4 regions of the Clostridium swellfunianum genome follow, and region 1 is predicted to be linked to each of the others. Evidence: riboswitches for the same ligand, from Rfam matches in the RefSeq annotation. Region 1 holds a riboswitch; each other region holds the start of a gene.

What was found. A riboswitch is a leader RNA that binds a small molecule or an ion and turns the genes downstream of it on or off. The one in region 1 is predicted to bind cyclic di-AMP.
Region 2: another riboswitch for cyclic di-AMP. It lies ahead of NBE98_RS09120 (LysM peptidoglycan-binding domain-containing protein); the one in region 1 lies ahead of NBE98_RS13880 (cell wall hydrolase).
Region 3: another riboswitch for cyclic di-AMP. It lies ahead of NBE98_RS11315 (C40 family peptidase); the one in region 1 lies ahead of NBE98_RS13880 (cell wall hydrolase).
Region 4: another riboswitch for cyclic di-AMP. It lies ahead of NBE98_RS08270 (hypothetical protein); the one in region 1 lies ahead of NBE98_RS13880 (cell wall hydrolase).

Annotation. Positions count from the first base shown of each region.
Region 1 covers NZ_JAMOFV010000006.1:2,883,671-2,888,577, forward strand. The annotation lists gene NBE98_RS13870 (DUF4179 domain-containing protein) at 1-448, shown strand, start outside; gene trxA (thioredoxin) at 634-948, shown strand; gene NBE98_RS13880 (cell wall hydrolase) at 991-1,515, opposite strand; cyclic di-AMP (ydaO/yuaA leader) riboswitch at 1,516-1,642, opposite strand; gene NBE98_RS13885 (hypothetical protein) at 1,721-2,725, opposite strand; gene cdaA (diadenylate cyclase CdaA) at 2,983-3,828, shown strand; gene NBE98_RS13895 (CdaR family protein) at 3,804-4,907, shown strand, end outside.
Region 2 covers NZ_JAMOFV010000006.1:1,990,875-1,995,781, reverse strand. The annotation lists gene NBE98_RS09145 (hypothetical protein) at 1-253, opposite strand, end outside; gene msrB (peptide-methionine (R)-S-oxide reductase MsrB) at 539-1,000, shown strand; gene NBE98_RS09135 (nitroreductase family protein) at 1,003-1,569, shown strand; gene NBE98_RS09130 (exodeoxyribonuclease III) at 1,598-2,383, shown strand; gene NBE98_RS09125 (ECF transporter S component) at 2,378-2,935, opposite strand; gene NBE98_RS09120 (LysM peptidoglycan-binding domain-containing protein) at 3,038-3,802, opposite strand; cyclic di-AMP (ydaO/yuaA leader) riboswitch at 3,805-3,931, opposite strand; gene NBE98_RS09115 (DUF3892 domain-containing protein) at 4,086-4,316, shown strand; gene NBE98_RS09110 (HAD family hydrolase) at 4,378-4,907, opposite strand, start outside.
Region 3 covers NZ_JAMOFV010000006.1:2,386,342-2,391,248, forward strand. The annotation lists gene radC (RadC family protein) at 1-12, opposite strand, end outside; gene NBE98_RS11300 (Maf-like protein) at 27-602, opposite strand; gene NBE98_RS11305 (DUF4321 domain-containing protein) at 624-884, opposite strand; gene NBE98_RS11310 (hypothetical protein) at 1,041-1,745, opposite strand; gene NBE98_RS11315 (C40 family peptidase) at 1,853-2,494, opposite strand; cyclic di-AMP (ydaO/yuaA leader) riboswitch at 2,498-2,630, opposite strand; gene NBE98_RS11320 (GNAT family N-acetyltransferase) at 2,725-3,240, opposite strand; gene NBE98_RS11325 (leucyl aminopeptidase family protein) at 3,429-4,823, shown strand; gene NBE98_RS11330 (DUF4317 family protein) at 4,867-4,907, opposite strand, start outside.
Region 4 covers NZ_JAMOFV010000006.1:1,810,713-1,815,619, reverse strand. The annotation lists gene NBE98_RS08280 (stage V sporulation protein D) at 1-1,742, shown strand, start outside; gene NBE98_RS08275 (DUF1450 domain-containing protein) at 1,760-1,978, shown strand; cyclic di-AMP (ydaO/yuaA leader) riboswitch at 2,110-2,240, shown strand; gene NBE98_RS08270 (hypothetical protein) at 2,244-3,077, shown strand; gene NBE98_RS08265 (serine hydrolase) at 3,210-4,208, opposite strand; gene NBE98_RS08260 (ATP-binding protein) at 4,538-4,876, opposite strand.

The DNA.
Region 1 (4,907 bases):
TATTGGTGCCTCGGTTAACTATAAATTTGATGACAGTGAAAAGTATTATATTGATAAGACTAAGCTTCCCATGGAATTTGATTTCAAAGGGGAGAAAGGTCGTGTAGTTTCTATGAATGAAAAGGATGGTTATGTAGAATATATATTTGAGTTTGATAAGTCTAATAGAAACTACTCCTATATAAATTTCATATTTGGAGAGTCCTCACAAAGCTCTACTAATTTTGAGGATATTAAATTTATAAATCAAGATAATATTGATAAACTTTATAAAGAATTATCAAAAAAAATACCTGGTTTTGAGAAGAAGTTTTCTAGCTCTAATTTTAACAAAGGAGCAGTAAATCTTAAAGTTACAGTGCCTGAGAAAGATTCGGGTAGCTTTACAATATTTAATGCTGATAAAGAGATTCTTCTTAACCTTGATGAAATTATTATTAGACCTTAGATTTAGATACTATAATTTCTGAGTGCCACTAGCGCACTCTTTCTTTTTTTAGATAGGAGAAATTTTGTCTGCAAGTAAAATTGACTATAAGCAGTTTTTATGTAATAATTATTTCCAGTATTAATTTAAAAATTAAACAATATAATACAGATGTACCGCTTAAGGTAATAGGAGGGATTAAAGTTATGAAAGAAGTTATGGACAATAATTTTAATGAAGAAATATCAGCAGACAGTGTGCCAGTAGTAGTTGACTTTTGGGCGCCATGGTGTGGACCTTGCAAAATGTTAGGACCAGTTCTAGAAGAACTTGATCAAGAGTATGCCGGAAAGGTTAAGTTTGTAAAGGTAAATGTAGATAATAACCCAGTTACTTCACAGAAATTTAAAGTTTCAAGCATACCAACTGTTATGGTATTTAAAAATGGAGAGACCGTTGATACAATGGTTGGATTTAGACCAAAGGCAGCAGTGAAAGAATTAGTTGATAAACATATTTAAATAAAAAACTCTCAGGATTGATTTCCTGGGAGTTTTTTAGCCTTATTTATTTACTGCAAAGAAGACATGATTTCCTATTGGTTTAATATCCTTCTTCTTAACTTGCTTCATCCAAGTATTAGTAGCAATTTTAGGATTGTAGAAAAAAACTGCATTATTAGTTGGGTCTTTGCCTTTTAGAGCATCCAAAACTGCCTGATAGCTCATTTTGTCTGGAATCACATCTATTTCGCCATTTTTCAAACATGAAAATGCCGCCTTTTGTTTTATAACTTGCTCTATAGTTTTTGGGAAACCAGGAGCTTCTAATCTATTAAGTATAACTGAAGCAACAGCTACTTTGCCATCATAAGGTTCTGAGCGGCTTTCGGCATAAACTATTTGAGCCATCAAATAGACATCGTCTTCAGTGATTCTTATTTCTCTATTTCCTACACTAAATACTTCTATTGAACCAATTTCTTCCTTGTATAGGTCGCAGTCTAATTCCTCCGCTGCTTTAACGGTAGACCAAGGTATTGCTAAAAAAATACATAGCAATATAAAGCTGAATATATACTTTTTCATTAATATCCTCCCTTTTGCCAACGGGGTTAGCTGACGGGTTCGGTAAAGGCATAACCTACATAAAATGATTCACCCCAAAATATTGGTTTCCCCGCGTTATAAATTTAAACTTAGGCTAATGGTATTATTCCACCATTTTTAAAATTAATACAAATTTTGATAAAAAAATGGCATACTATTTATAGTATGCCAGATTATAGTATTACTACTTGTTTGATGATTGTCTAAATTCATTGTAAGCTTTTATAAAGTCGTTATAGTTTTTTGTTATACTACTAAACTTAGAAACTGGTTCTGCATAGAGCTCCTTTAACTTATCCGAACTTAAAGCATTTCCTGCTAGTTTTTCATTGTTAGCCGAATAAACAAAACTTTGAAGGTAATTATCAAAGCTCTCTAAAATATTACTAAATATTTTGTATGAACCTACTGCCTTTGAAGGAACAGTAAGACTTGCAAATTCCTGCTTAATTGAAGAAAGATCATCCCTATTTTTTTCAGCAAGAGCTACAATATTATCTGTATTTCCTTTTGCATCTCTAACTTTAGACATTTCAGCTGAATAATCAATATTTATTGGTGTAAACTTTGCCAATAGGGCGTCTAAACTGTTTATATAATCTTGGTTTTTGCTTTGAGTTATTTCATTGTCTCTGTTTAGTTTAACAAGTTCATTTACATATATGGAAGTATATTCGACGAGCTTGTTTCCGCTATCAGTTAGCCCAACCTTAAAATTCTTTATATTTACTAGAGAGTAATTTTGAACTGCCTTATCTTTATATTTTATAAGGTCCTCTCCTGCCTTCTCCAGGTCTTTTCCGTTTGGGTTTTTAATGATAGCGTCTATTTGCCTAAATATTAGCATATTGTTGCTAATTCCATTAATTAAATTTTCATGATCTTTCTTATACTTATCAGTAGCTGTCATATTATCAAGTAATTCTTTTTGCTTAGATAGCACATCAATTTTAGGTGACAGTTCAGTTCTTGCCTTAACGGAGTCAATTGCTTGTCCGTTTAATAAGGAAGAAACGCTGCTGTTTACCTCATTTATTTTGTCTATTACGGCTTTAACTTCTTTCTCGTAAGAATTTGAGGACTTATTAATAATAAAATAATAAGTACCGTAAAAAACCCCTGAGGCTAAAAGTACAAAGGCTAAAATTCCTATTATAATCATTACTACACTATTATTTTTTTTGTTCAATATTATTTCCCTCCCACTGCATACACTATCCTAAAAGAGTAAATATGAGTTGATATTATATTATTCTAGGCAACAAGTCAAAATTCCTTCTGTAAAATAAATTTTATATTCTTGTGCTTAAATTTGTGCTATATTTTGTTCAACAATACAATATATTGGTGTATAATTGTAAATGGACAATTAATAATAACCTTATGTAAAGTTTTTTTCAATAAATAATTTGTAAAATAAATAACCTGGGAAAAGGAGGGAGAAAGTTGGCAGAGGGTTTAGAAGCATTAATAAATAGTTTGAAGGTGTTGGATGTGTTTTCAATACTGGATATAATTGTGGTATCATACATTTTTTATAAGGGGTATATGCTTATTAAAGAAACAAGAGCGGTTCAGCTTCTAAAAGGAATTTTACTTATACTTCTTCTAATACCTGTAAGCTCTATTCTACATTTGACAATGCTTAAATGGATTGTTGAAAAAACAATAACTATCGGAGTTCTTTCTATTATAATTATATTTCAACCAGAGATAAGAAGAGCATTAGAGCATCTTGGTAGAAGTGCCTTTAACGATATGCATCTCATTGAGGATGATGAGACTATGGAAAAGGTTATAACTGAAGTTGCTGATGCTGTTGAAAGTTTAGCCAAGGAGAAAACAGGTGCTCTTATAGTTATAGAAAATAGAACTGGTCTAGGCGAGGTTATAAGTACAGGGACAAAGCTGGATGCGGCTGTTTCTTCAGCACTGTTACAAAATATATTTGTTGTTAATACTCCTCTTCATGACGGAGCTACTATAATAAGAAATGATAAAATTGTGGCAGCTGGCTGTTTCCTTCCGCTTACAAGCAGCGACAGTATAAGCAAGTCTTTAGGTACAAGGCACAGAGCTGGAATAGGAATATCTGAAAACTCTGATGCACTAACAATAATTGTATCTGAGGAGACGGGTGTTATATCTTTAGCGGTAAATGGGAAGCTAACAAGAAATTACACTAAAGAACGATTGATGGATATATTAATAAGAATTTTAAAGAGCAGGCAGACTAAAAAATTGACCTTTAGGGAGAGGGTGATGGTGTGGATCAAAAAAATACGTGGATAATAAAAATATGTTGCGTAATTGCGGCTTTTTCCCTATGGCTTTATATAATAAACGAAACCAACCCTCAGAAAACTGATAAGATTCAGGTACCCGTTTATTTAACAGGAATAGAAAGCATAGAGCAGCAGCAAAAGCTTAAGATAATTCCACCAGCAGAAGCATATTCTGTGACTCTCAATGTAAAAGGCTCTCCAACAGATATAATGCTTGGAAAAGATCAATTTAGAGTTGAAGCAGACCTAAGCCAATATGCTTTTTCAGTAGGATCTCGTAGTGTACCTGTAAGGTTAGTTAAGCAACCAGCAAATGTTAATGTTTTAAATAGTGAAACACTGTTTGTTAGTGTTACTTTTGATGATTTGATAGTGAAAAGTATGCCAGTAAAGTTAGATATTGCTGGGAAAGTTAAGGATGGGTATTGGGCGATGGCTCAGAATATAACGCCTAGCGAGGTTGAAGTTAGTGGAGCTGCTAAGTTTATTAATCAAGTTACATCTATTTCTGCTAAAGCAGACTTTAAAAGTACTGACAAGGATTTAAACATGAAGCTGCCACTTAAAGCTTTAGATGCAGCTGGAAGAGAAATTAAGGAGGTTACAATTCATCCCGATACGGTTGAATTTATAGTGCCTGTTAAGAAAATAAAGACAGTACCTGTTACTGTTGATACAAAGGGCACCCTGAACAAGGTTTATTCCATGAAGGGAGCTTTATTGCCAACACCAGATAAAATAGATATTGCGGGTGATGAAGCTAGTATAAATGCAGTAAATGCTTTAAAAACAGAACCGATTGATTTAAGTGGATTAACACCAGACAAGGTAGTGATAGCAAAAATTATTGTACCTCAAGGCGTTAGCCTTTTAAACAGCGATGGTACAGTTAAAGTGAAGGCTTCCTTGGATAATGTTATAAGCAAAACCTTCCAAGGTACTATACAGCTGAAAAATGTTAATGATGCATATACAGTGGCTTTGGATAGCTCCAAGGTATCGGTTGAGCTTTCTGGACCCCAAGAATTAATTAGTAATATAAAAAATGAAGATTTTAATTATACTATAGATGCGGCTAGTTTTACC
Region 2 (4,907 bases), 890 kb from region 1:
TCAAAAGTTGAGGTTGATAACATGCTATAGAGCATAAATATTTCTTTAATTTAAAAGGAGAATACGAATAGACAAACTGCTCAATTTTGTTTTGATAATAGCCTTCTCCACCCTTTGCAAGTTTCAAAACATACTCTTCATTCAATGCGAAAACTTTTCTGCTTATACCTTCCCCCAGAAATTCAAACCTTTTGTAAAAATCTTTTTCCTTAAGATTATATAGTTCAGTAAAAAGTTCTTGGCTAATTTTCAATTTCAATCCCCCAGATAATAAATTCACACTATTGTTATATGAATCAAGTCTACACTTTGATATAGGAGTTAATTGTATAAATTTATTTTCTGCTCATGTTTTTTCTTTACTTAATAATAACTAAGAGTTATTATTAAAAGAAAAGTATAATATATTATATATTGGTTAGATATTAAATAGAGAGCCTTATATGATTATTGTATAAACATGAAAATAAGATATATGAATTTGCTGGATACTTACAATATGAGAATTTGATAGATTTGTAAAGGAAGGGATTTAAATATGGATAAAAATTATTTAAAAGAGGATAAGGAAGAGGTTTTAAAGGGACTCACTCCTCTGCAGTATAAGGTAACTCAGGAAAATGCAACAGAAAAGCCATTTTTAAATGAGTTTTGGAATCACAAAGAGGAAGGTATTTATGTAGATATAGTGTCTGGAGAACCTCTCTTTACTTCTTTGGATAAATTTGATTCCGGTTGCGGGTGGCCTAGTTTTACAAACCCCATAGAAAAAGGAAGAATAAAGGAAAAAGCTGATTTCAGTCATGGAATGCATAGAATTGAGGTTAGAAGCAAAGAGGTAGATTCTCATCTTGGACATGTGTTTACAGATGGTCCTGTAGATAAGGGTGGCCTCAGATACTGTATAAACAGTGCTTCTTTAAGATTTATTCCTAAACAAAGGCTTAGGGAAGAGGGATACGAAGAATATATAAGATTATTTAATGATATGGAGGAATAGAGATGGATGTTTTAGAGGCAATTAGAACTAGAAGATCTATAGGAAAGGTAAAGGAGGAGGCTGTACCAAAGGAACTTATAGAAAAAGTTATAGAGGCTGGAACATGGGCGCCAAACAGATATTTAACACAGCCTTGGAGGTTTTTTGTAATAACAGGTAAGGCAAGGCAGTCTTTATCCAGGGTAATGGAGGAAATTGCACTTCAATCAGGCTTAGATATAAACAGCGAAGAAGGTAAGAAAAAGCTTTATAAAGAAAAAAACAAACCATTTAGAGCTCCGGTAATAATTGCAGTGGCAGCAGAGGTAACTGATAATGGGAAGGCTATGAGACTTGAGGAGTTAGGGGCCTGTTATGCTGCCACTGAAAATATGCTTTTAGCAGCACATTCCCTTGGTTTGGCTTCTTTCTGGAAGACAGGGAAGGCTTGCTACCATCCGAAAATGAAGGAGTATTTTGGACTTAAAGAAAAAGACGAAGTCATAGCTTTAATCTATTTAGGCTATCCTGATATGGAAAGAAAGGATGCACATAGAAAACCAGCGTCAGAACTTACTAAATGGGTTTAAAACTAATACAAAAGAAAGGATAGAAGTAATGAGAATTTATTCTTGGAATGTAAATGGCTTAAGAGCAATACTAAAAAAAGGATTCATGGAATGGTTCATCGTGGAAAGCCCTGATATAATCTGCCTTCAGGAAACAAAGCTTCAGGAAAGCCAGCTTGAAGAAAGCTTTAAAAACATAGAAGGTTATTATTCAAATTTCAGTTTTGCAGATAAAAAGGGTTACAGCGGTGTTGCCACTTATTCAAAGGAAGAGCCTGTTTCTGTGAAACACGGAATTGGAATAGAACGATTTGATAGCGAAGGCAGAATATTAGAGACAGAATTTAAAAACATCACTGTTTTAAATATATACTTTCCTAATGGACAGATGAATGAGGAGAGGTTAAAGTTTAAACTAGATTTTTATGATGCTCTTCTTGACTATTGCAATAGTCTGGTTAGTACAGGAAAAAAACTTGTTATTTGCGGAGATTATAATACTGCACATACTGAAATGGATATTAAAAATGCGAAGGCAAATGAAAAGACTTCAGGATTTCTGCCTATAGAAAGAGAGTGGCTGGATAAGCTTATTTCAAATGGCTACACAGATACCTTCAGGTATGTAAACAAGGAGGAAATCAAATATTCATGGTTCAGCTACATGTTTAAGGCAAGAGAGCGAAATGTAGGATGGAGAATAGATTACCATTTTGTATCAAACAATATGCTGCCTTATGTTAAGGATGCGAAGATACTAAATGAGGTAACAGGCTCAGACCATTGTCCTGTTGTGGTTGAACTTTCTGAATCTAATTTAAAAGATCAGCTATGAGGCTGATCTTTTTCTTTTAATTATATTTGTCCGTTTTACAAGTATTTCAATCAAAGCTATGGCTAAAACTCCTCCGATTAAAGCTGTGATAAGTTGTGTTGTTCCCATAGCTACGGCAAGAGCTTTAGCTATAGGCGCAGGAAAGTTCATTTTGAAAATATAAATAAATTTTTTTGCAGATAAGCTTAAAAATAAGAATTTTAGTATCGCCCCTAAGCCTACACCTGTATATTTCCCATAGGAACTTTTAGAAAGAAAGAGTCCGTAAGAGATGACAAAAATACAATTTCCTATCATTATAAAAGGTATAAAAGGTGCCATGGCTGGCTTTAGTTGTCCAACTAGAAGTGCTGTTAATGGGGTTAATACTCCAACTGCAGTTCCATAAAATGTACCGCAAAGATATGTAACCACAAGCAGAACGGAGTTAATAACCGAACCTACAAGAAGTTGGTTAATTCCTGGAATTTTGCTTCCTATCAGCTGAAAAACTATAGCAGTAGCCAACAGGATTGAACTTTGTACTAAACAAATAACATTTTTATTTTTCATACTACCCCATCCTTAAATAAATATTTCCAGTATTAGTATATCACTCTTGCAAAAAAGTGTAAAACAAAAAGTGTACACCCCAAAAGGTTGTACACTTTTATTTTAATATGAAAATACCATATTTCCATCTCTTAACGCTACTGTCTTTGACCATAACCATGTATTCTTTGTGCTGTCATCGAAGTAAAATTCCGCACCATTAGTTGGGTCGTAACCCCTCAAAGCATCTAGAGCAGCTTGTCTAGCTGTTGTTGAAGCTGACTTGTTAATCCAACCATTTACTACAGGAGTAAACTGATAGTAGCCTCCTGATTTTTGATAGATTACATCTCTAATAGTGTTTGGCCAAGCTGAACTTTGAACTCTGTTTATAACTACAGCACCTACCGCAACCTGTGATTTATAGGACTGACCTTGAGCTTCTGCTTGAATTAGCCTTGCGAGAAGGTCCAAGTCGCTTTGGGTGTAAGGTACAACGCCTTTGCTAACAGAGGAAGCAGTAAAAGAACTTTTCCCTGGTATAACTAATACTTGACCAGGATATATATAATCTTTCCAGTAGTTATTTGTATTTCTTATTGAGTTTATAGTTACTCCATATTTTTTAGCAATTAAATAAAGAGTATCTCCACTTCTTACAGTATATTTTCTATCTGGAACATTTAGTAATTGTCCAGGATAAATTAATGAATTTGATAATTTGTTGTTTGTCATTAACTCGTGTGTTGTTGTATTAAAGCTTCTGCTTATTGTGTAAAGCGAATCGCCAGGAGCTACCTTGTAGGTTGCTGCCTTGGCTACATGTGATGAGAATAGAGTTAACCCTAAAGCAAATAAAGTAACATTTAATATCTTTGATTTTATCATAGATATATCCTCCTATATGCCTCCGAGGTTAGTTGACGGGTTAGGGTAAGAGGTACCCTGCTCAAACTACGAACTTCACCCCATAGTTATCCCCCGTACTCCTTTTAGGAGATTCGGCTTGATGGTTGTTATTGTAACAAAGGATTTTGAGTATATCTATAGAAGATAGGTGGCAGGACAGGCATATCATGGTACAACTTTGCCCAAATATGCATAAACAATTATATAGAGTAAATACTAACTATAAATAAAGAATATATAGTTATAAGGAGGATAAGATCATATGGATAGCAAGTCACAAATAGTAAAAGTAAAAAAGAATCAAGATGGAGATATAACAGATGTAATGCTTGATAACGGTAATGTGTATTCAATCAATGAAGCAATAACTATGACAAGAGAAGGTATAATTCAAGGGGTAAATGTGGGAAAAGCAAGAAATGGTAGAGAATATCTACGAAGCAACCCAAATGACAGAGAAGGTGATAACCTAGATAACATTCCTACATTCTAGTGTGTACATAAGACTTTTTTCAAAATAATAAAAAAGGATAGACTGAATCTATCCTTTTTTATTACAGTAAATTTAGTTTGATTAGCTCTATTTCAAGCTGCTCTGAACTTATAAATTGAACTGCGTTAATACCAAGTTTTTTAGCTCCTTCGATATTAACCAGGGTGTCGTCTATGAATAAACTCTCTTCTGGAAGAATAGATAGTGTGCTAAGCATATGTTGGTAAATTTCTCTGTTTGGCTTTAGCAGTTTTATTCTTGAGGATATAATCATTTCATCTGCAAGTCTGAAAAAAGGATATCTGTTGTAGACTATCTCAAATGCTTTAAGGTGAAAATTAGAGAGTAGTACTATCTTATATCCATTGATTTTTAGCTTTTTCAAAAGGCAGACAGTTCCTTCAATAGGTATTAAAATATTATGCCAATCTTTCATAATTTCTTCTATTTGCATTTTATGACCAGCATGTCTTTTAGAGAAAATTTCTATTGCTTCTTCATCAGTAATGCTTCCTTTGTCAAGTTCAAGCCATTCGTCAGTTGTAAATATAGCTGAATGAAGTTCACTAGCTAAAGTTTCGTCTTTATATT
Region 3 (4,907 bases), 500 kb from region 1:
TGCTTTTTCCATTTAAGTAGCTCCTTTTACAGATTTACCCCCATCTCCTTAAGCACATAATATAATCTATTTATTGGAAGTCCTACAACATTATAATAGCAACCATGAATTTTTTCAACAAAAACACCGCCATTTCCTTGAATTCCATAAGCGCCTGCTTTGTCCATGGGTTCGCCACTTTCTATGTATGTTTTGATTTGCTCCTCTGTAAGCTCTGAAAAAAAAACTTCTGTACAAACTGCAGCAGTTATTATTTTTTTCGAAGCTGAGTTCACAACTGCAATACCCGAATAAACCTTATGGGAACTTCCGCTTAAGGCTTTCAGCATACTGTAGGCATCCTTATAATCCTTTGGCTTGCCAAGTATCCTACCATCCTGGTAAACTATTGTATCAGAGCCGATAACAAGACTTTCAGACTTCATTTTTTCTGCAACCTGGTTTGCTTTAGCATAAGCTAAAGCTTTTACATATTCCTCAGGGTCGCCCGAAAACTTTATAGTATCTTCATCAAAATTGCTGACTATAATATCAAAGTTTCCTAATATTCTCTTTAAAAGCTCCTGTCTTCTTTCTGAAGCTGATGCTAAAACAATATTCATTTAAATCACTTCCTAATTCTACTAAAGCTTCCTGTATAGTATTATTGCCACAATTATGCCAATTATAGACATCAAACTTATACTAAAATTAATTCCAAAGGAAAGACTTAAAACTTTTAAATCTAACGTAAGTGGTTTAGCTGTACCAACAGAGTAAGCATTTCTTAGAAAGTTCAATGCTTTTACATTTGCACCAAGCACATCACCAAGAAGCGTCCCCCCTATTGCGCCTAAAAGAACGACGAAAATTAAAAATCCATTACTTTTTTCCGAACCTCTCAATATTATCCCCCACCTTGTTATACATCGTCTATAGTTTAACATTATATAAAAATAGAAACAAGTATTTAGAAGATTATTTAAGAATTATTTAGAAATTTAGGTTATAATGGCAGTTTTGGCAAAATAAAAACACCTGAAAACAGGTGTTTTTATTTTTTATTTACCAGCTAACTTTTTCATATATCCGTATAAAAAACTATAGTACTCCGGAGCCTTCTCCTTTTCAAGCTTCTCAGGAAGTCCATTAATTTGCGCCTTTAATTCTTCAAGTAAAGCAAAATTTTTGCTGTTTTTATCTACATCTTTTAAGCCTTTAAGCCATTCTTTAATTTCACTGCTATTTACAGACTGTACATCCTTTTCGCTCAGCTTTGAAAGCACATCCAATTCTGCACCTATGGCCGCAGCAATAGCCTCATCACAAGCATCGCCTGAGCCGCCTAATTCAAATATCATTTTGGAATTATCTATATTATTTTCTGTTAAAAGCTTTATTTTGCTTAAAGCTTCTTCTTCACTATATATCCCAAGCAGCACTCTTGTCCCATCTGGATCTTGAATAGTAAATGGATTTCCATAGGTACTTAAAGCATTTTTTGTTTTTTCCACTCCCGGAGCTTCTCTAAACTTCCCGCCCTGAACTGCTATATATTTAACCTTGCCTTTTATTTCGGTTTTATTAGCCACATCAACAGCATTTTGAGGCTTTATAACCTCATCTTTTCTAGCCGAATTTTTCAGAAAAACATTTGATACCACAGTACCAATTAAAAATGCAAATACAAGTGTAGAAAACAGAACTAGTCCTAAAACTAAATTGCCGTTGTTTTTTCTTTTCATATCATATCTTGTGTACTTCATTTTATATCCCTCCATTAAAATCACAGAACCATACTATATTTAATACTATTTATGGAAGGACAAATTTATGATAAAAAAAACTCGGCAAATTTTGCCGAGACCAACCATTATTTTAATACTCTTTTCGCACCTACAAGTCGAGATGCATAGTAGCCTTCAGATAAACTGCTGACTATAACTCCACTTCTGGAGTTTCCAGCGTGAATAAATCTTCCGCCACCAATATAAATTCCAACGTGGGATATTGAACCGTATGTGTTAAAAAACACCAAATCTCCTTGAGCTAAATTACTTTTGCTTACTGATTTACCATAACCATACTGACTTCCTGACTGATGAGGCAAGCTAACACCAAACGCTTTATAAACGTATGAAGTAAAGCCTGAACAATCAAACGCATTAGGTCCTGAAGCACCCCATATGTATGGCTTGCCTAAGAATTTATAAGCGTAAGCTACTACATTGTTGCTTCCTTCAGGAGCTTTTGGTCCTGCCTGATTTAATCCGCTGCCACCTCTGTTTAAGGTAGTTTTCTTAGTTGTACTGGTTACTCTGTTCTCCCTTTGTGCATTTCTCTCTGGAACTTTTATAGTCTTGTCCGAGTTTAAGCTAGCTGAACGAACAACCACACTTGGCTGATCTTTAACAGCTGCATCTGCTTTAACCTCATAAGCTGTGAACTTTGAAATTAATGCGACAGCCATCACAGTAGCAACAAAAATAAATGGTTTTGTTTTAGAGAATTTCATTCGTGTTCCCCCCCTTCTTGCTTCCGGAGTTAGCTGACGGGTTCGGGTGAAGGTTCCCTACTGATTTAAATTTATCAGATTAACCCCAATATGACGGTTCCTCCGTACCTAAAATAGGATTCAGCATATTTTCATTATAATTTATTAAAGGTTTATATGTCAATTAAGTTTGACCATATTGATGAATAATTTACCAACTTTTAGGGTATACTTTCCAATTATGCCTTAAATTATAATTCCTTTTTAAAAATCATCATATCTTTATACTGCTCATCCACCTTGAAGAACCCTTTAGATATTCTCATAAGCCTATAGCCGTTTTTGTTCCAAAACCTTAAAAACTTTGTATCCTGCTCGCAAACTCCACAGTAGAAATCATATATGCCAAAACCTTGATTAAAATAATTTTCAACACCTTCTACTATTTTGCTGCCTATACCTTTATTTCTACATTCCTTATCTATTAAAAAATACCAAATCCAAACCTCATTAGGATTTTTAAATTCTATCCTTCCTTTTAAAATTCCAATTAAGGCATCACCCTTATTTATCTTTAAAAAGAATTCTCCTTCACTTACATAGTACTCTAAAAATCTTTCATATATCTCTTTTAGCCCTAGTGGCTTTTCTTTGTCATTTAAGTTGTAATTTTGATTATTAATCCATTTTTGAATAGAAACAACATCTTCTTTTTTAACGCTTCTAATATATATATCATCATCAATATTAACATTCATATCAAACATAAATTCACCTCTTGAATATTTAAATTCTACAAAGCCTTTTAAAATCCTTTTAACTGTACATTTTTTCTTTAAAAAATTAGCAAAAGCAATATAAACAATTTTATGAAAATGTGTTATTATTTTAGAGAAGACATAAATTGTAAACGCATAAGATTATCAATTTTTATGTAGGATTGGGAGGGTTTATTATGCTAGGTGTAAACGACAACAAACTCTATAGTAATTTATTGATTTTTAAATTTAAAAATTTTTCATTGGAATATCCAGAGGAAATAAGAGAAATACTTGCCTATTCTGAGAATAGTGGAGATTTAAAAGAACTGGAAATATTAAATACCTTGGGGAAGTGCGATTACAAAAAAGTATTTATATTAGGACTTGGCACCACAGAGGAATTCAATTCTGTAAAGCTCATGAGAGCTTTAGGCAGTGCTGTAAAAAGCATAAAAAACTCCATTGAAGACTTAGATATACTAGATAATCTTAGGGAAGATTTCGGATATAATATAGGACAAGTTTTAGAATTGTCTCTTTATAAATTTAAGGGCATTAAGCAAAAGGAAATTAATGTTAAGCTTCAAAAGGTGAATGTAATATCAAGCTGCAAGGATGAAATAAGCAAAGGCTTTATAGTTGGAAATTCTGTAAACTTCGTCCGCAACCTTGTAAGCCTGCCTTCAAATTATGTAACTCCTAAATACATAGCACAACAAGCTGAAAACATAGCAAAAGAGGGAAACCTTGATATAAAAATAATTGATAAATACATGCTTGAACAGATGGGAATGAACGCTATTTTATATGTTGGAAAGGGCAGCCTTCACAGTCCTAGGCTAGTAGCCCTTCAGTATTTTGGCGATTCTTCAAGCAAGGAGATAACTGCAATTATTGGAAAGGGAGTTACCTTTGACAGCGGCGGAATAACACTTAAGCCAGGTAAAGGCATGGAAAACATGGTTTCAGACATGGCAGGCGCTGCTTCTGTACTTGGAACCATGAAGGCTCTTTCAAAGCTTAGGCCAAAAAAGAATATTATTGCACTTATTCCTACAGTGGAAAATATGCCTTCAGGAAACGCCTATAAGCCTGGAGATGTAATAACTACCTACTGCGGCAAAACAGTACAGGTAATTTCAACAGATGCAGAAGGAAGGCTTATCCTTTGCGATGCAATAGCTTATGCTAAAGAACTTGGAGCAACCAACATAATAGATATAGCTACATTAACAGGCTCCTGCTCACAATTTTTAGGTGGTATAAACGCTGGACTTTTAAGCAATTCTGATGAGCTTGCAAACAGTATTATAAATACAGGAAAGGAAGTTGGAGAAAACTTCTGGAGACTTCCAAACAACCCTGAATACTTAGAACAGTTAAAAACAGACAGTGCGGATCTTAAAAACTCTGGAACCTCCTGTGGAGCTATAGTTGCAGGTCTATTCCTTGAAAGCTTTGCTGAGGATGTGAATTTTGCTCACCTTGACATTGCCGGCTGCGCTGGTTCAGCCTCAGGCTCAGATTTATACGACGCTGGTGCTACTGGAATGCCAACAAGAACCCTTATTGAATTACTAATGAAATAAAGCACATAAAAAATGCCTTGCTAAAAAGCAGGGCATTTTTTATTTATTCTTCTGCAGTTAATTTAAAACCGTCTATATTAACAT
Region 4 (4,907 bases), 1.1 Mb from region 1:
GAAGGCTGGCACTAGTTTATTTTGTTCTACTAGTTTTTTTCTTAGGACTAGCATCACGGTTAGTTTATGTCATGATTTTTGATACAAAAAAGCTAAGACAGGTCGCAGCATCACAATGGACAAGCAAAGACACTCTAAATGCTAAAAGAGGAAATATTTTAGACAGAAATGGGAATAACTTAGCTGTTAGTGCTGACGTATATAGAGTGGATTTTGACTTAACAAGCCTTCGCACCACTCTTAAAGATAAAAAAATTGATAGTGACAAATTTGCATCTGACTTATCTTCTATATTAAGCCTTAAGGAAGAGGATGTCCATAAAGCTTTAAACAGAACTCTCGATAACGATTTGCCAGCCAGCTGGGCTCCACTAAAAAGAAGAGTTGAAAAACCAGAAGCTGATAAAGTTAAGGCTCTAAAAATATTTGGTATATTAGTTACTTCCGATACAAAAAGATTTTATCCAAGTAATAATTTTATCTCTCATGTTATAGGTCATATAGATGATGATGGAAAGGGTGTTTCAGGAGTTGAATCACAGTATGATAAGGAACTTGCTGGGGAAAAAGGTCAGCTTGTTTACACTAGAGATAGTGCCAGTAATCAGCTTTTCTTTGAAGATTCCAGGTACACAAAACCAGTAGATGGAAAAAATGTTATACTAACTATTGACGGGGTTGTTCAAAAGTATGCTGAGGATGCTGCCGATAAAGCTCTTAAAGAAAATAATGCTAAAGGTGTTTCTATTATGATTATGAATCCCAAGAACGGCGAAGTTTTAGCTATGGTAAGTAAGCCAGATTACAATCCTAATGCTCCAAGACAAGGTGCAAAAAATAATGATGAACTTTTTAACATGTGGAAAAACAGACCTGTAACTAATTTATTTGAACCAGGTTCTATATTTAAGGTAATTACAGCCGCTGCTGCCATGGAGTATGATACAAGCAAAGAAGATGATAAATTTATTTGTAATGGAAATTCAAAAATATCTAACAGGATAATTAACTGTTGGGAGCTAGGAGGCCATGGAACTGAAAATTTTGTTGATATCTTAAGAAACTCCTGTAATGTTGGCTTCATGGAAGTTGGGAAGAAACTTGGCAAGGAAAACCTTAATACTTTTATAAAAAAAATGGGCTTTGGTGAAAAGACGGGCATTGATCTGCCCGGAGAGGAAAAAGGCATAGTGTTAAATCCTAGTAAAATGAACGATGTAGATTTAGCAACAGAGTCCTTCGGTCAAAGCATATCAGTAACTCAAGTTCAGTATATGGCTGCATTTAATGCTATTGCTAATGGAGGAACTTGGATAAAGCCTCATATAATGAAAAATATCGCACGCTACGACGATGGTGGTAAACTTGTAATAGATAAATCCTACAGCGATTTTAATAAAAAACAAATTTTAGATACACACTTAACTCAAACTTTAAGAGGATATATGGAAAAGGTTGTTTCTAAGGGTGTTGGTTCAAATGCTTTCATTAAAGAATTAAACATAGGCGGTAAGACAGGAACTGCCCAAAAAGCTGAAAATGGAATTTATAAAGACAAGAAATACATATCCTCTTTTGCAGGTCTTGCTCCATATGAAGATCCAAAAATTACTTTGATTGTAACAGTTGATGAACCGGATGAATCCAAGTATTACGCTGGCCAAACAGCCGCACCTGTGGCAAAAGAGTTATTCAACAATATATTCAATTATTTAGCTATTAATCCTAAAATACTTAACTAGCATTGGAGAAGATATATATGAAAATAAGTTTTTGCGATTTTAATGAATATAAAGATGAAGTAATTAAAATTATAAAAAAAAACTATCCTGAGTTTGAAACGTCAGTTAACAGATGTATCTATAGCTGCGGTGACTGTGCAAGAAAGCCTATCGCAAGAATTAATGGTGAACTTTTAGTAGGTGAAAACACTAATGATTTAGTGCAGAAAATAATTGAATATAGTAAGAATATTTAAAGCTACTGTGGTATAGAATATGCTTCTATACCACAGTATTTATTTTTTCTTAAAATACCTCTTTAAGACTGTAATGAATATATTACCAGTATCATTATTAAAAGGATTGCTTTATAATATGAATTTGTATAAAATAAAATTAGCCTAATGTTTAAACAAACAGCGGAGGAGATTTTTCCCTGGGGTGAATCCATTATATTTTGGTAAGGATGCTCTCGTCCTGAACCCGTCAACTAACTTCGCAGGCCAAAAGAGAGGTGCACCTATGAAAAAATCTATAGCGATAGTTATAAGCTCATATTTTGTTTTGTCTTCAGCAGCTATTTCAATAACAGCATATGAAGCGAGAACTGAGAAGCTTAAAAACAACAGCATAGTCTTAGCATTAAATGAACAGCAGAATAATACATACGAAGAAGAATCAACTAAAACAGTTGAACAATCAAAGCCTATTACTTTAGAAAATAATACTGTTTTAACTGCTACTCTTACACCAGACAATACGAAAGAGCTTCAAACCAAGTCTGCCGCAGCTAATAAGCAAGCACTATCAAGAGGTGGAAGCGGTCTTTCAAAGTCATCTGAGAAATCACCTGAAAAGCCTGCACAAAAAGAAACTGCTCCTTCTAAAGGTTCAGTAGAGCTTTTAGATTGGTGGAAACAGGCCAAAAATGTTTTTAAGATTGGAACTACTGCTGTAGTTCAAGATGTTCGCACAGGAAAAACCTTCAAAATTGTAAGAACAATGGGCTCAAATCACGCAGACTGTGAAGCTGCCAGCAAAGCAGATGCAGATATAATTAAAAGTATTTGGGGTGGATTTTCCTGGGATGTAAGACCAGTGATTGTTAATGTAGGTGGAAGACGATTAGCAGCTTCTATGAGTTCCCTGCCTCATGCAGGTATTGATTCAGCTCCTGCCTTTGCAACGGTCAACAACCGTTCTGAGGGCTATGGTAAAGGTGAAAATCTTGATGTAGTTAAGGGTAACGGTATGAATGGTCATTTTGATGTGCACTTTTTAAACAGTACTCGACACAAAGATGGACAAGTTGACTCAAGGCATCAAGCTGCTATTAAAATTGCAGCAAAAAAATAAGGCATGACGAATGTTATGCTTTTTTTTATTGTAATTAATACTAACCATTTTCAGTGTATAAACCATTTCTTAAATTTTTAATACTCTCTAACTATCCAACTATTAAAATTAGAGAAGGCATTTGCCTTCTCTCTATTTGTGCTCTTGATACAACATTTTATTAATAGTAGCAATAACCTCATTCGCATTGGACAGGCCATCTGTGTATACAGCAATAATATACGGCTTAGGTGCATAAACTATCCCAACATCATTTGCAAAGGACCCATAGTTACCTATCTTATGAGCAACAATCTCCTTTGGCACGTAAGCATCTAACCTGTCATGAAAAACTGTTGTTTTCATAATTCCTATAAGTCTTGTGTAATACTGATTATTGCCTTTATTCTCATAAAGCTGCTTTAAAAATGTTAATCCTTCATTTGGCGTTACTAAATTTTCCACTGGCACTGTATGTCCTACCTTTTGTCCAAAGCGCTTCTTCATCTCAGTTCTGCCTATTCTTCTCATAATCATATTTGTAGCTATATTATCAGAATAAATTATACTATAGTCACTTAAGGTTAAAAGTGGTATAGGATTTGTTTTGTCCTTTCCCTGAAGTATTCCCGTACCTGCTTCATAATCAGCCTGAGTATATTTAAGAGCTTCATTAATATCAACTTTTCCTTCCTTAACCATATCAAAAAGTACCATGTTCATTTGCACTTTAACTGTGCTTGCTGCTGTAAAATACTTGTCACCATTGATTGAAAAGCCTTTTCCATTTTGTATGTCATAATATCCAATTCCTACTTTTGAAACATTTTTGCCAAGGTAGTCTCTAATCTTTTGCTCCAAGCTTTTATCTTTACTACCATTGTTAGGTGAAGTATTAACAGGAGTATCAGCTTCACTTTCAAGCATCTTACTTATATATTTTATTCTTTTCTCATAAGCATGAAACTTTATTTGCTCCATATCCTCCATAAATTTATCATCTGGAGATATGTTGCCGCTTAAATTCAAAGGCATATTTTCAAAAGCAGACTTGTCCTCTTGTTTTCCAAAGTAAATTAAGGCTACTGCTACTGCTGTCATCATAATAAGAATTGCTGCAGTCCGCATTGCTCTTTTAAATTTAAAGTTCAATTCAGAACCCCCTTATATCATAATTACCTTTTGATTCCTACCAGATTATTTACAAAAGTATTATATCATAAATATAATATAAATTTCTCGGTAAAATATGACATTCTATAAAGGTTTTACTTTTTCTTTAAAACTTTATTCTCTTCATAGTAATTATTAAAATACATAAAGCCTTTATTTTCAGTTCCTCATGAATTCTCATGTGCGATTTATCAAGTTCAAAATATTCTACAAAACTTATATTTCCTCCTAAGTCTCTATATCTTTTTATATCTTTTTCATAAGTTTAAGAGCATAGGCAATATAACAATAAACTGGTATCCTTCGCCTTATTTACTTAGAACATTAACAATTCCATTATGCCTTTCTGCAAGGTGCTTAACAAGGCCGAGCCCAATTCCACTACCTTCACTTCTTCTTGCGAGCAGGTTATCTGCCTGCCTAAGGCTTTCAAATATAAGCTGTAGCTTATATTCCTCTATTTCTATATCAGTATCGAATATGATGGAAATGTTTTTATTTGAAGCATAGTCAACAACTGCCTGAACAAAAGCTTCAACGCTTTCAACAATATTGCATCTTCTAATGTTTAGTTGTAAATTGCCTGAATCAATTTTAGTTAAGTCAATTAAGTTATTAATTATCCATAAGTGTGCTTTTAGCCTCATTATTAGCTTTCGCAGCTTCTTTCAGCTTTAC